2 regions of the Bifidobacterium sp. UTCIF-39 genome follow, and region 1 is predicted to be linked to the other one. Evidence: riboswitches for the same ligand, from Rfam matches in the RefSeq annotation. Region 1 holds a riboswitch; the other holds the start of a gene.
What was found. Region 1 has a riboswitch for FMN ahead of EP30_RS03925 (ECF transporter S component). Riboswitches for the same ligand answer to the same signal wherever they lie in the genome.
Positions count from the first base shown of each region.

Region 2: another riboswitch for FMN. It lies ahead of ribD (bifunctional diaminohydroxyphosphoribosylaminopyrimidine deaminase/5-amino-6-(5-phosphoribosylamino)uracil reductase RibD); the one in region 1 lies ahead of EP30_RS03925 (ECF transporter S component).

Region 1 is NZ_JEOG01000006.1:70,342-75,627, forward strand. Features, by position in the region: gene EP30_RS03915 (pyridoxal phosphate-dependent aminotransferase) at 1-974, opposite strand, end outside; gene EP30_RS03920 (glycosyltransferase family 2 protein) at 990-2,099, opposite strand; FMN riboswitch at 2,211-2,364, shown strand; gene EP30_RS03925 (ECF transporter S component) at 2,371-2,946, shown strand; gene EP30_RS03930 (energy-coupling factor transporter ATPase) at 3,064-5,286, shown strand, end outside.
Region 2 is NZ_JEOG01000007.1:60,973-66,258, forward strand. Features, by position in the region: gene EP30_RS04535 (riboflavin synthase) at 82-756, opposite strand; gene ribD (bifunctional diaminohydroxyphosphoribosylaminopyrimidine deaminase/5-amino-6-(5-phosphoribosylamino)uracil reductase RibD) at 737-1,852, opposite strand; FMN riboswitch at 2,005-2,164, opposite strand; gene EP30_RS04545 (trimeric intracellular cation channel family protein) at 2,313-3,077, opposite strand; gene EP30_RS04555 (branched-chain amino acid aminotransferase) at 3,502-4,629, opposite strand; gene EP30_RS04560 (50S ribosomal protein L25/general stress protein Ctc) at 4,881-5,286, opposite strand, start outside.

The sequences.
Region 1 (5,286 bases):
TCCCCGTCAAGCAGTGCATGCAGCGTGGCTAGATTCGCACGGGTCCGTTCCCGCACACGACTCGTCTGCGCGACCGCGTCCTTGAGCAGATCAGGGATCCGGTCGGCGATGATATCGCTCATCGGAAGAAAATCGTCGGCGATCACATCAAGCCTCGCCATGGCCTCGGCCACATCATCGTCGGGGCCGGACACCTGGATCCAGCCGACCTTGGCGTGCGGCGCGGCCAGCATCTTCGAGAATCCGTCGAGCGCGAAGGTGAGCACGCCACGCTCCCCCGCCAGCCGCGCGTTGCCGTCGAACGGTTCGAGCGCGTAATCGTAGAACACCTCATCGGCGATGATCGCCACGTCGTGACGCGCGCACAACTCCACCAACCGACGACGCTCCTCCGGCTTCACATAGGATCCGGTGGGATTGTTCGGATTGATCAGCACCAGCGCGCGAATGTCCGGAGCCTCATCATCCGTCGCGGATGCGTCCAGCAGCTCCTCGATCTCGGCGATGTCGATCATCCACGACCCGTCATAGACCTGCGAATATTCCACGGCCTCGACGTTCTCCAACCGGGCGATCGACTCGATCAGCGGATACCCGGGCTTGGGAGCGAGCACCGCGTCGCCGGGGTCGCACAGCAGCTTCATCAGCCACGAATACGCCTCGGACGTGGAGCTCAGCAGATACAGCCGATCCGGGTCGACCGGGCGAACGCCATCCCGCATACCGTCCACACCACCGACGCCAGCACCGTCCGCGCCGCCGGCCGACAGGAAGTCGGCGAGCGCCCGTCGTGCCGCGGACTGGCCGCGCGGGTTCGCCTCGTACACGCCGGGCACGCCCGCCGGCGCCAGCCCGTGACGGGTGGGATTGGAATCATTGAGCTTGGTCAGGGTCACGCCGTCGCGCCGGGCCTGTTGCTCGGCCAGACTGATGGCGTTGGGGCGTGACGTGTCGACGCGATGGGAGAAGCGCATGTCGAGCCCGATCGTTCACCGCTTCGGCGCGGTCGATGACGCTGGCGCAGAAGTCTTCAGCGGCGGCATCGGCTGCCAGTCGGGGTCGTGGAACAGCTTGTGGGAGTCCCACCAGCCGCGGAAGATCTGCTTCAGACCGTTGCCGATATGACCGCGGTCCACGGCCACCAGACGGATGATTTCCTTGGCGATGGTGGCGATGGTGCCCACGCCGAACAGGAAGCCACGGTAGTCGCCGTGCGCCATGAAGTACCGGGCCATGTAGCCGCGGTTGCGCAGAATGTGGTAACGGTTCATGTCGGATGTGGAGTTGAGCTGGCGCAGGCCGCCGATGTCCCAGTTGCCGATCTCGCGGGTGCGGCGCATCACGCGGTCGGGAATGATGATCGGATTGGTGACCTTGCTGGCGAGATACCCGTAGATCGTGTCATCCCAGTAGATGAAGAACCGGGGGTCGGGGAAACCGATCTGCTCCACGATGTTGCGACGGAACAGGCCGCCCTCGAAGCACATGGTGTTCATCACACGGTATCCGGCTGGGCCGAATGCGGCCGGCGCGATCGGGTTGGGGATACCCAGCGGCACGATGAAATGGTACTGCCAGTAGAACGGGCCGCCGTCGTAGTCGTATCGGCTGCCCTGGATCACGTCATGGGTCGGCATCCACTTGGCGAGCTTGGCCATGCCGTCGGGTTCGATGGCCACGTCGTCGTCCATCACCCAGAACCATTCGGCGCCGAGTTCGTATGCCTTCTTCACGCCGGCGGAGAATCCGCCGGACCCGCCGAGGTTGTCGGTCTGCGGCGCATACACCACGCGGTTGAGATTGCCGTCGGTGTCGGCGATCGTCTTGCCCCACTGCGCGGTGACCTTGTCGGAGAATTCCTCGACCATGGCGCGAGTCTTGTCGGAGTGCTCGTTGTCGACGATCACGATGCGCCACGGCGCGATGGTCGATGCGAGGAACGATGCGAACAGCGTCTTGAGGAGTTCCTGACGCTTGTAGGTCACCACGACGATGGCGAGCCTGTCCGTCACCTTCCTGTCCTTGCCGTTCTTCCTGCCGTCCGCAGCTGTTGTCTTGGCTGATGTGTTCTCGATCTTCTGCGCAGTCATACCGTCCATTGTGACACTGCCACGCGAAAAAAACGGTCTGATATCACGTTCCAGATTCGTCCGATATCAAAAACCCGCCGCGAGGCCTGTTCCATGACGGCTCCTATGCTACAGTCGTGAACGAAGTTTCAGGGCGGGGTGAGATTCCCCACTGGCGGTAACGGCACGATCGGTTTTCACAACGGTCGCAACCGAAGCCCGCGAGCCGCGGAAAGCGGCCGATCCGGTGCGATTCCGGAGCCAACGGTGACAGTCCGGATGAGAGAAACGAGGTGCTCAGATGAGCGTATCTTCGCATACCGATACCCATTCCACAGGCGTGGCCGATTCCGGTCGCTGGTCCACCAAACGCATTGCCGTCTACGCGTTGTTCGTGGCGTTGGCCATGGTCACCAGCTTCATCGAACTGCCGATCTTCCCGGCCGCACCGTATCTCAAGTACGATCCGTCCGGCATCGTTTGCCTGATCGCCGGCTTTGCGTTCGGCCCGTCGGCCGCCGTGGTCGTCAGCGTGCTCGGTTTCGTGCCGCATATGTTCGGTGATCCATGGGGTTCGATCATGGCGATTGCCGTGGCATTGGCGCTGAGCGTGCCCGCCTCGGTGATCTACAAGCGCTGGAGGACCCGCAAGGGTGCGACCGTAGGCATTCTTGCCGGCGCCGTGGTCGCTTTGGCCATCGCGATCGTGGGCAATCTGCTGATCACGCCGATCTACGCGCATATGACGGTTGCCCAGGTGGCCGCCATGATCGTGCCGATTCTGCTGCCGTTCAACCTGCTCAAGTTCGCCATCCACGGCGTTGTGACCTTCCTGATCTACAAGCCGATCTCCGATCTGCTGAACAGGGTTCGCTAATCGGGTCATTTAGCCATTTCGGTATTTCACACTACGGTGTGCACGTCGTGAACCGATCGACGTGCACACCGTTCTTTGCATTCCCCCTTGTCGACCATCCCCGCGAAAGGCCTTCCCGTGACCACTCCCATCCCCCTTGCCGTGCTACAGAACGTGCGATTCAGCTACGACGGCGGAACGACGTGGGCGCTGGATGGCGTGAATCTCAGCATCGCCCCGGGTGAACGCGTGGCGATCGTCGGTGCCAATGGATCCGGAAAATCCACGCTGGGACGGATCATCGCCGGCCTCACGGCCCCGGATTCCGGCATCGTGAAACTACTCGGACACTCAGTGTTTCACGATGATACGCCCAACGCCGACGCCTATCGCGCAGCCCGACATGATATCGGAGCGGTGTTCCAGAATCCGGAGGATCAGATCGTCACCACCGTCACCGAGGACGATGTCGCCTTCGGCCCGGAGAACCTCGGTGTCGCCCGCGAACGGATCAGACAGCGCATCACCGACGCCCTGCAACAGGTCGGCATGGACGGCAGCGAGGCCAGGAATCCCACTCGCATGTCGGGCGGACAACAGCAGCGTGTGGCCATCGCCGGCATGCTTGCCATGAAGCCACGAATGCTGGTGCTCGACGAACCCACGGCCATGCTCGATGAGACGGCACGCAAGGATGTCATGCACGTGCTCGCGCAATTGCACGATCAGGGCGTCACGATCGTGCACATCACCCACCGCGAGGACGAGGCGTCGTCTGCCGATCGCATCATCCGCATGGAACATGGCCGCATTATCGACGACGTGACCCCCGCGACGGAGACGACCGATGCCGTCACGAACGACGATTCGCGCTCCTCGTCCGTATTCACGACGTCCGCCGCCTCTCCGAAGCGGTCGGGCGATGGCACCCCGATCGTCACGCTCGCCCATGTCTCCTTCGCCTATGACCAGCATTTCCCCATCTTCCAAAACATGAGTCTCAGTATCGACGCCGGTGAAACCGTGGCGATCATGGGTCGTAACGGTTGTGGCAAATCCACACTCACCCGGCTGCTGTGCGCGTTGGAGACGCCGGATCGCGGTGACATCACCATCGGCGACATCCCAGTGGCACGGGACAATGGTCGGCGTGCCGTACCGTTGCGCCGCCGCGACCGTCATGCACTGCGGGAACGGATCGGATACGTGATGCAGCATCCCGAACGGCAGCTGTTCGCCGAAACGGTGGCGCAGGACGTGGCGTATGGTCCGCGCAATCTCGGCATTCACGGGGACGAACTCGCCGACCGCGTATCGCAGACGCTGGATTCGCTGGGATTGTCCCATCTTGCCGACCGATCCCCGTTCGCCTTGTCCGGAGGACAGCAGCGCATGGTGTCGATCGCCGGCGTTCTGGCGTGCCGACCGCAGATCCTGATCATGGACGAGCCGACGAGCAGTTTGGATGCGACGTCGGCACTGCGCATTCACAGGCTGATCGCTGATCTCAAGGCGCAGGGCGTGACCGTGATCATCGTGACGCATGACGCCGACGAAGCGCAGCTCGCCGACCGCGTGATCATGCTCGACGGCCGGGATTCGATGGCCGTGGGCCCTGATTCCGATGTGACGCCGAACGATCCGGACCGCACTAGGTCCGCGAACGCGACCACATCCATAGCCGCCACGCCCGTCGTGACACGTCCATCGTTCATCGCCCTGCTTGACCCCCGCATGAAGATGGTGCTGTTCCTGATCATGATGTTCACCGCATTCGCAATCGGTACGCCGATGCAACTCGCGTTGGCCGCGATCGTCGTGGCGGCGATTCTGGCCGCTTCACGACTGGGGCCCTTGTCGGTGCTGCATTCCGTACGGGTGCTGCTCGCCCTGTTCGTGATCATGAGCGCACTCAATGTGTTCTTCGTCCGCACCGGCACACCGCTTGCCCATATCGGACCGATTCCCATCACCGATGACGGTTTGTGGACGGCGCTCGTGTATGCCGGACGTCTGGCGCTGGTGGTGATTCTCGGTGCGATACTGCTGGGTACGACCACGCCCGTACGGTTGACCGACGCATTTGAATCACTGCTGTCGCCACTATCGCGATTCGGCATGCATACCAGTGAGATCGCACTGACGATGAGTCTCGCGTTGCGGTTCATTCCCACGTTGACCAAAGAGATGCAGGATGTGATCGACGCCCAGTCAGCGCGCGGAGGCAGCGTGGAATCAGGCTCGCCGGCGCATCGCATTCGCGCACTGACCGCGATCATCGTGCCGGTGTTCGCCGGGGCGCTACGGCATGCCGACAATCTTGGCCTGGCGCTCGACGCCCGTTCCTACGAGGGCGGATCG
Region 2 (5,286 bases), on a different contig from region 1:
CTTTATGCAGATTTGATGGTTGGTATGAATTGGCATGAGTTGCCGGGGGTGTTGAATTCGCTATTTACTACTTACTGGTGTTCAGAATCCGTGACTCAGCAGGAAGTCCTTGGTGATGGGCGAGGCGGGACCCGTTGCTGTGCCCGACTGGCCGGTTTCCTCGGTTTGCATGGACAGCAGTCGGTCGACGTATCTGGCGATGGGGTCGATTTCCAGATTGACGACGGATCCCGGCTTCCGCTCCGGAAGCACGGTGTGCCCGGCGGTGTGCGGGATGATCGACACGCCGAAGGTCTCCTCATTGGCGAAGGTGACGGTCAGGCTGATGCCTTCCACGGCGATGGATCCTTTTTCGGCGATGAACCGCATGAGGTTCCGTGGTGCTCGGATCGTGTAGACCGTGGCGATGCCGTCGGGGACGATGGATTCCACCACGCCGGTGCCGTCGATGTGTCCGGAGACGATGTGTCCGGAGAATCGTCCGTTTGCCGGCATGGCTCGTTCCACATTGACGTGACTTCCCTTGCGCAGGGTGCCGAGGCTGGATCGGCGGAGCGTCTCATGCATGACATCGGCGGTGAATGTCGTCCCGTGGATCGATGTCACGGTCAGGCATACGCCGTTGACCGCGATGCTCTCGCCGATGATCGTGTGATCGGTGACCACGACGTCGGAAGTCACTGCAAGCGCGGCGGAATCGGCACCTCGGGTCAGTGATTCCACGGTCCCAAGGTCTTCAACGATTCCGGTGAACATATACGATGCCTCCTTCGAGCAGAATGTCGTCACCGATCGTCTGGATCCTTCTGTCGGTGATTCGGTAGCAGTCGGCGGGGTCCTGCACGCCCTCGCCGCCGATCGGGGATGGCGCCGCAGTGCCGCCGAACAGTTTGGGCGCGATGTATGCGTTGATCTTGTCGACGATCTCGGAGTGGAGTGCGGACCAGGCCAGTGCCGAGCCGCCTTCGATCATCACGCTGTCGATGCCTCGCTCCCCCAGTTTGTGGATCAGGGCAGGGAGGTCCACATGGCCATCGTCATCGGCTGCGATCGTCAGTACCTCGCAGCCGGCATCGCGGTATGGCCGTGCCTGATCGTCGTCATGAACGCAGGTAGCGATCACGGTGGGCACATCGTGGGCGCTTTGCACGAGTGCGGAGTCCAGCGGTGTGCGTAGACGGCTGTCGCATACGATGCGCAGCGGATTATGGCCGTTTTCGATGCGGCAGGTGAGCATGGGATCGTCGGCGATGACGGTGCCGACGCCGACCATGATCGAGGAGTAGCGGTTCCTGTCCTCGTGCACGCGTCTGCGGGATTCCTCACCGGTGATCCAACGCGAGCGTCCGGCTGCCGTGGCGATTCGTCCGTCCATCGTCATGGCGTATTTCAACAGTACGAACGGCGTACGGTTCACGATGTAGTGCATGAATATCTCGTTGAGGGCATCGCATTCGTCGCGGAGCACCCCCTGCTCCACGGTGATGCCGGCCTCGCGAAGCAGGAGAATGCCCTTGCCTGCCACCAGCGGATTCGGATCGGAGGATCCCACCACCACGCGGGATATGCCGCTGTCGATCAGCGCCTGCGTGCATGGCGGCTGCTTGCCCTGATGGCAGCAGGGTTCCAAGGTGACGTACATCGTCGTTCCCTGTACCGGAACGCCTTGCGCCTTGGCCGCTTCCAGTGCGGAGCGCTCGGCATGCCAGCCGCCAAAATGGTCATGGTGGCCTGTTGCGATGATCCGGCCGTCGCGTACGATGACGGCGCCCACCATGGGATTCGGGCTCACCTTGCCCATGCCCAATGTTGCGTGGCGCAATGCCACGGACATGAAATCTCTATCGTCCACGTTTCCCCTTTCAACGCGATAGAGCATGTCCAGGGTACGTGGCGACGCGCCGCACCACCTATGGCAAGGCCTGATATGAAAAATCCCTGAACTCCATGGGAACTCAGGGGCATATATCCATCTGTGGCCGTGCGAAAGCATGCTTTACGCCGCCGCATTCTTCTTCCATCCAGACTGTAACTGTCGGTACCGGAATCCCACCGGTTCATGAGCGTTTACGCTCCTGCATGTCGATTCAAACCTGTCGATGCAATCTCTATGCTCGCGGACTATACCGCCGATCGGGAATTTCACCCTGCCCTGAAGATGCGTATTGAATTATGGCTTTGATTAAACACGGTCGTGCTGACAGAATCATCCACATCCACCAAATTGTCCGAATAATGGACTGCGATCCTTGTCGCATAATGATCCCAGGACGGTGTCTCCCGACGGCGTCAGAAGGCACCACCGCTATCATTCAGTCGTCGTTGTCGTCATCCCTTCGGTCGCCATTACCGTCACGTCCCTTCGGATGAATGACCGGACGCTTAAGATACCGTCTCTGCGCCGGCAGGTGCATATGATGGCGTTCCATCGCACCGGGGAATGTCACGTTGAATTTCACCGATATCACGCGCAGCACGAACACCAGAATCACAATGGCGACGTCAAGCACCATCTCGCCATTGAGGCCCAGATTCCAATGCACCGATGCCCGATAGGCGAATACAGTGAGCACGCATGCCACACAGGATGGCACCGCGTACAGATGCTTGTCCCGGAGAATGGACGGCACCTCGTTGAGCAGAATATCGCGGATGGTGCCGCCTGCGAGCGCAGTGAACATGCCAAGAAAGGCTGCGGTCATTCCGGATGTGTGGAAAGCCAGCGCCTTGGCGGTGCCGTTGACCGCGAACAGGCCCAACGACAGTGCGTCGGTGACGATCATCGACCATTTGAGGTGCTCGATCTCCGGATGCGCCACGGCAACAATGATGCCGGAGAACAATGCGGTGAGCACGAATCCCTTGTCAGTGATGCCGACGGGTGGCAGATCCCCCAGCAGCACGTCTCGGGTGATACCGCCACCGAGCGCGGTGACCCAGGCGATGACCAGAATGGAGAACAGGTCGTAGTGTTTGCGGATCGCCGCCAGTCCGCCGGAAAGACCGCAGATGAAGATCGCCAGATACTCGATTCCCATGAATACGGCGTTGCTTTCCAGTGCGACCTGATCCACCATGCCTCCCCATCCCCGTATGCCGAACATCAAGCTTGCGCGGAACGACGCCAAGAGTATCACCATGGCATCAGGACACACAGAAGCCACGGCATTGTTGTCCGGATGTTCACCTTGCTGTCTTGCTCATGATCCGCGACTCCCTGAGCTGTCTCAGCTGGTGAGGCCTTGCGCCGGTTGGATGCGGGTGGCGTTGCGTGCGGGGATGATCGAGGCAAGCAGCCACGAGGCTTGGCCATTAACCATTCAAGAAAACATCAGCACCCCCTCGAACGCCGCTCTCGACTCCGTCGCCGTGAGCATCGACGACGCCGTCAGTGGGGAGACCTGGGAACGTGCCCAAAATGTGCCCAAAAACAAAAAAGAGGACCGTTGAAACCCCAGAAAATACCGGGATTTCAACGGTCCTCAGAATAGGGTGTAGAGGTCAGCAGACCTTCCACATCCAGTTGTGCGGATCCTCGATCTCACCAAGCTGGATGCCGAGCAGTTCGTCACGCAGAGCGACAGTCAGCTCGCCGGAGCCACCGTCGGCGACAGTCACGTCGAACTTCTCGGACTTGAAGCGTCCGATCGGGGTGATGATGGCGGCGGTACCGCAGGCGAACACCTCGGTGACTTCACCGGACTTGATGTCCTCAAGCAGCTGCTCGAGCGGGATCATGGTCTCGACGACGTCGCGGCCCTTGTCCTGCAGCAACTGGATCAGCGAGCGGCGGGTGACACCGGGCAGGATGTTGCCGGTCAGGGACGGGGTCTCCACGTGGCCGTCCTTGTGCACGGCCATCATGTTCATGCCGCCGAGCTCCTCGAGGTAGGTCTTGGTGGCGGCGTCCACGAAGCATACCTGCTCGCAGCCGTTTTCGATACCCGTGTACTCGCCGAGCAACGAGGCGGCGTAGTTGCCGCCGCACTTGGCGAAGCCGGTGCCGCCAGGGCCGGTACGGAACCACTTGTCCTCCACCCAGATGCTCACGGGCTTGACACCACCGGGGAAGTACGGGCCGGACGGAGAGGCGATCACGCAGTAATCGACCTCCTGCGGAGCACGCACACCCAGGAACGGTTCGGAAGCGAACATGAACGGACGCATGTACAGCGTGTACTCACGACGGGTGGGCACCCATGCCGCATCACGCTTGACCAGTGCGGCCACCGAGCCGAGGAAGTCGTCAACGGACAGCTCAGGCAGGTACAGACGCTTCGCAGAGTTCTGGAAACGCTCGGCGTTGGCATCCGGGCGGAACAGCCAGACGGATCCGTCGTCGTGATGGTAGGCCTTGAGGCCTTCGAAGCATTCCTGCGCGTAGTGCAGCACGGATGCGCCCGGGTCCATCTTCAGCGGGGCATACGGTTCAACGCGACGATCGGACCAGCCTTCGCCCTTGGTCCACGTCATATGGGTCATGTTATCGGAGAAGACCTGACCAAACGCCGGCTTGTCGATGAGCTCCTGACGCTTGGCGTCGGAGGCCGGATTGTCGTTGGGCAGCACGGTGAACGCGTCGGCCAGCTTGGACAGGGCCGTCGGATCGTGATGAGTATTTTCTGTCATTCTCAGCTTCTTTGTATTCATTGCCGATCGCAGCAATCGGCAGTCAGTATGTCGTCAGCGCTTCTGGCACCGAACTGAGTAACACTTTCTCACATGCACGTTACCGGTATAAGAGAAAGTTCATATTGTGAAAACCGCAAGGCATCCCTGAAATGAGAAGAGCCCACACTGATGGTGGGCTCTTCCCCGATGGCATGCCCATCGGCTGGAATCATCGCCAAGTGGCGGTGGAGTCAGCGAAAGGACCGATCTCAGGCCTGAGCGGCGGCATCGGCAGCCGGAGCAGCGGCGGCATCGGCAGCCGGAGCAGCAGCAGGAGCCTCGGCAGCGGCGTCTTCCGGAACCTCGACGGTCACGACGGACTCTTCCAGATCGTCGTGCACCAGCTCCACGCCCTCGGGCAGGACGACGTCCTTGGCAAGCACCTTGGTGCCGTCAACGAGGCCGTCAACGCTGATGGTGATGCGCTCGGGCAGGTTGGTCACGTCGGCGCGCACCTTGAGCTCCTGAATGTCGACGAACGCCACGGCAGCGCCCTTCGGGGTGCCTTCGACGAAGACCGGAACCTCGACCTCGATCTTCTCGCCGGCGCGCACCTCGTAGAAGTCCACGTGCTCGATCTGCTGCTTGACGGGGTTGCGCTGCACGTCCTTGACG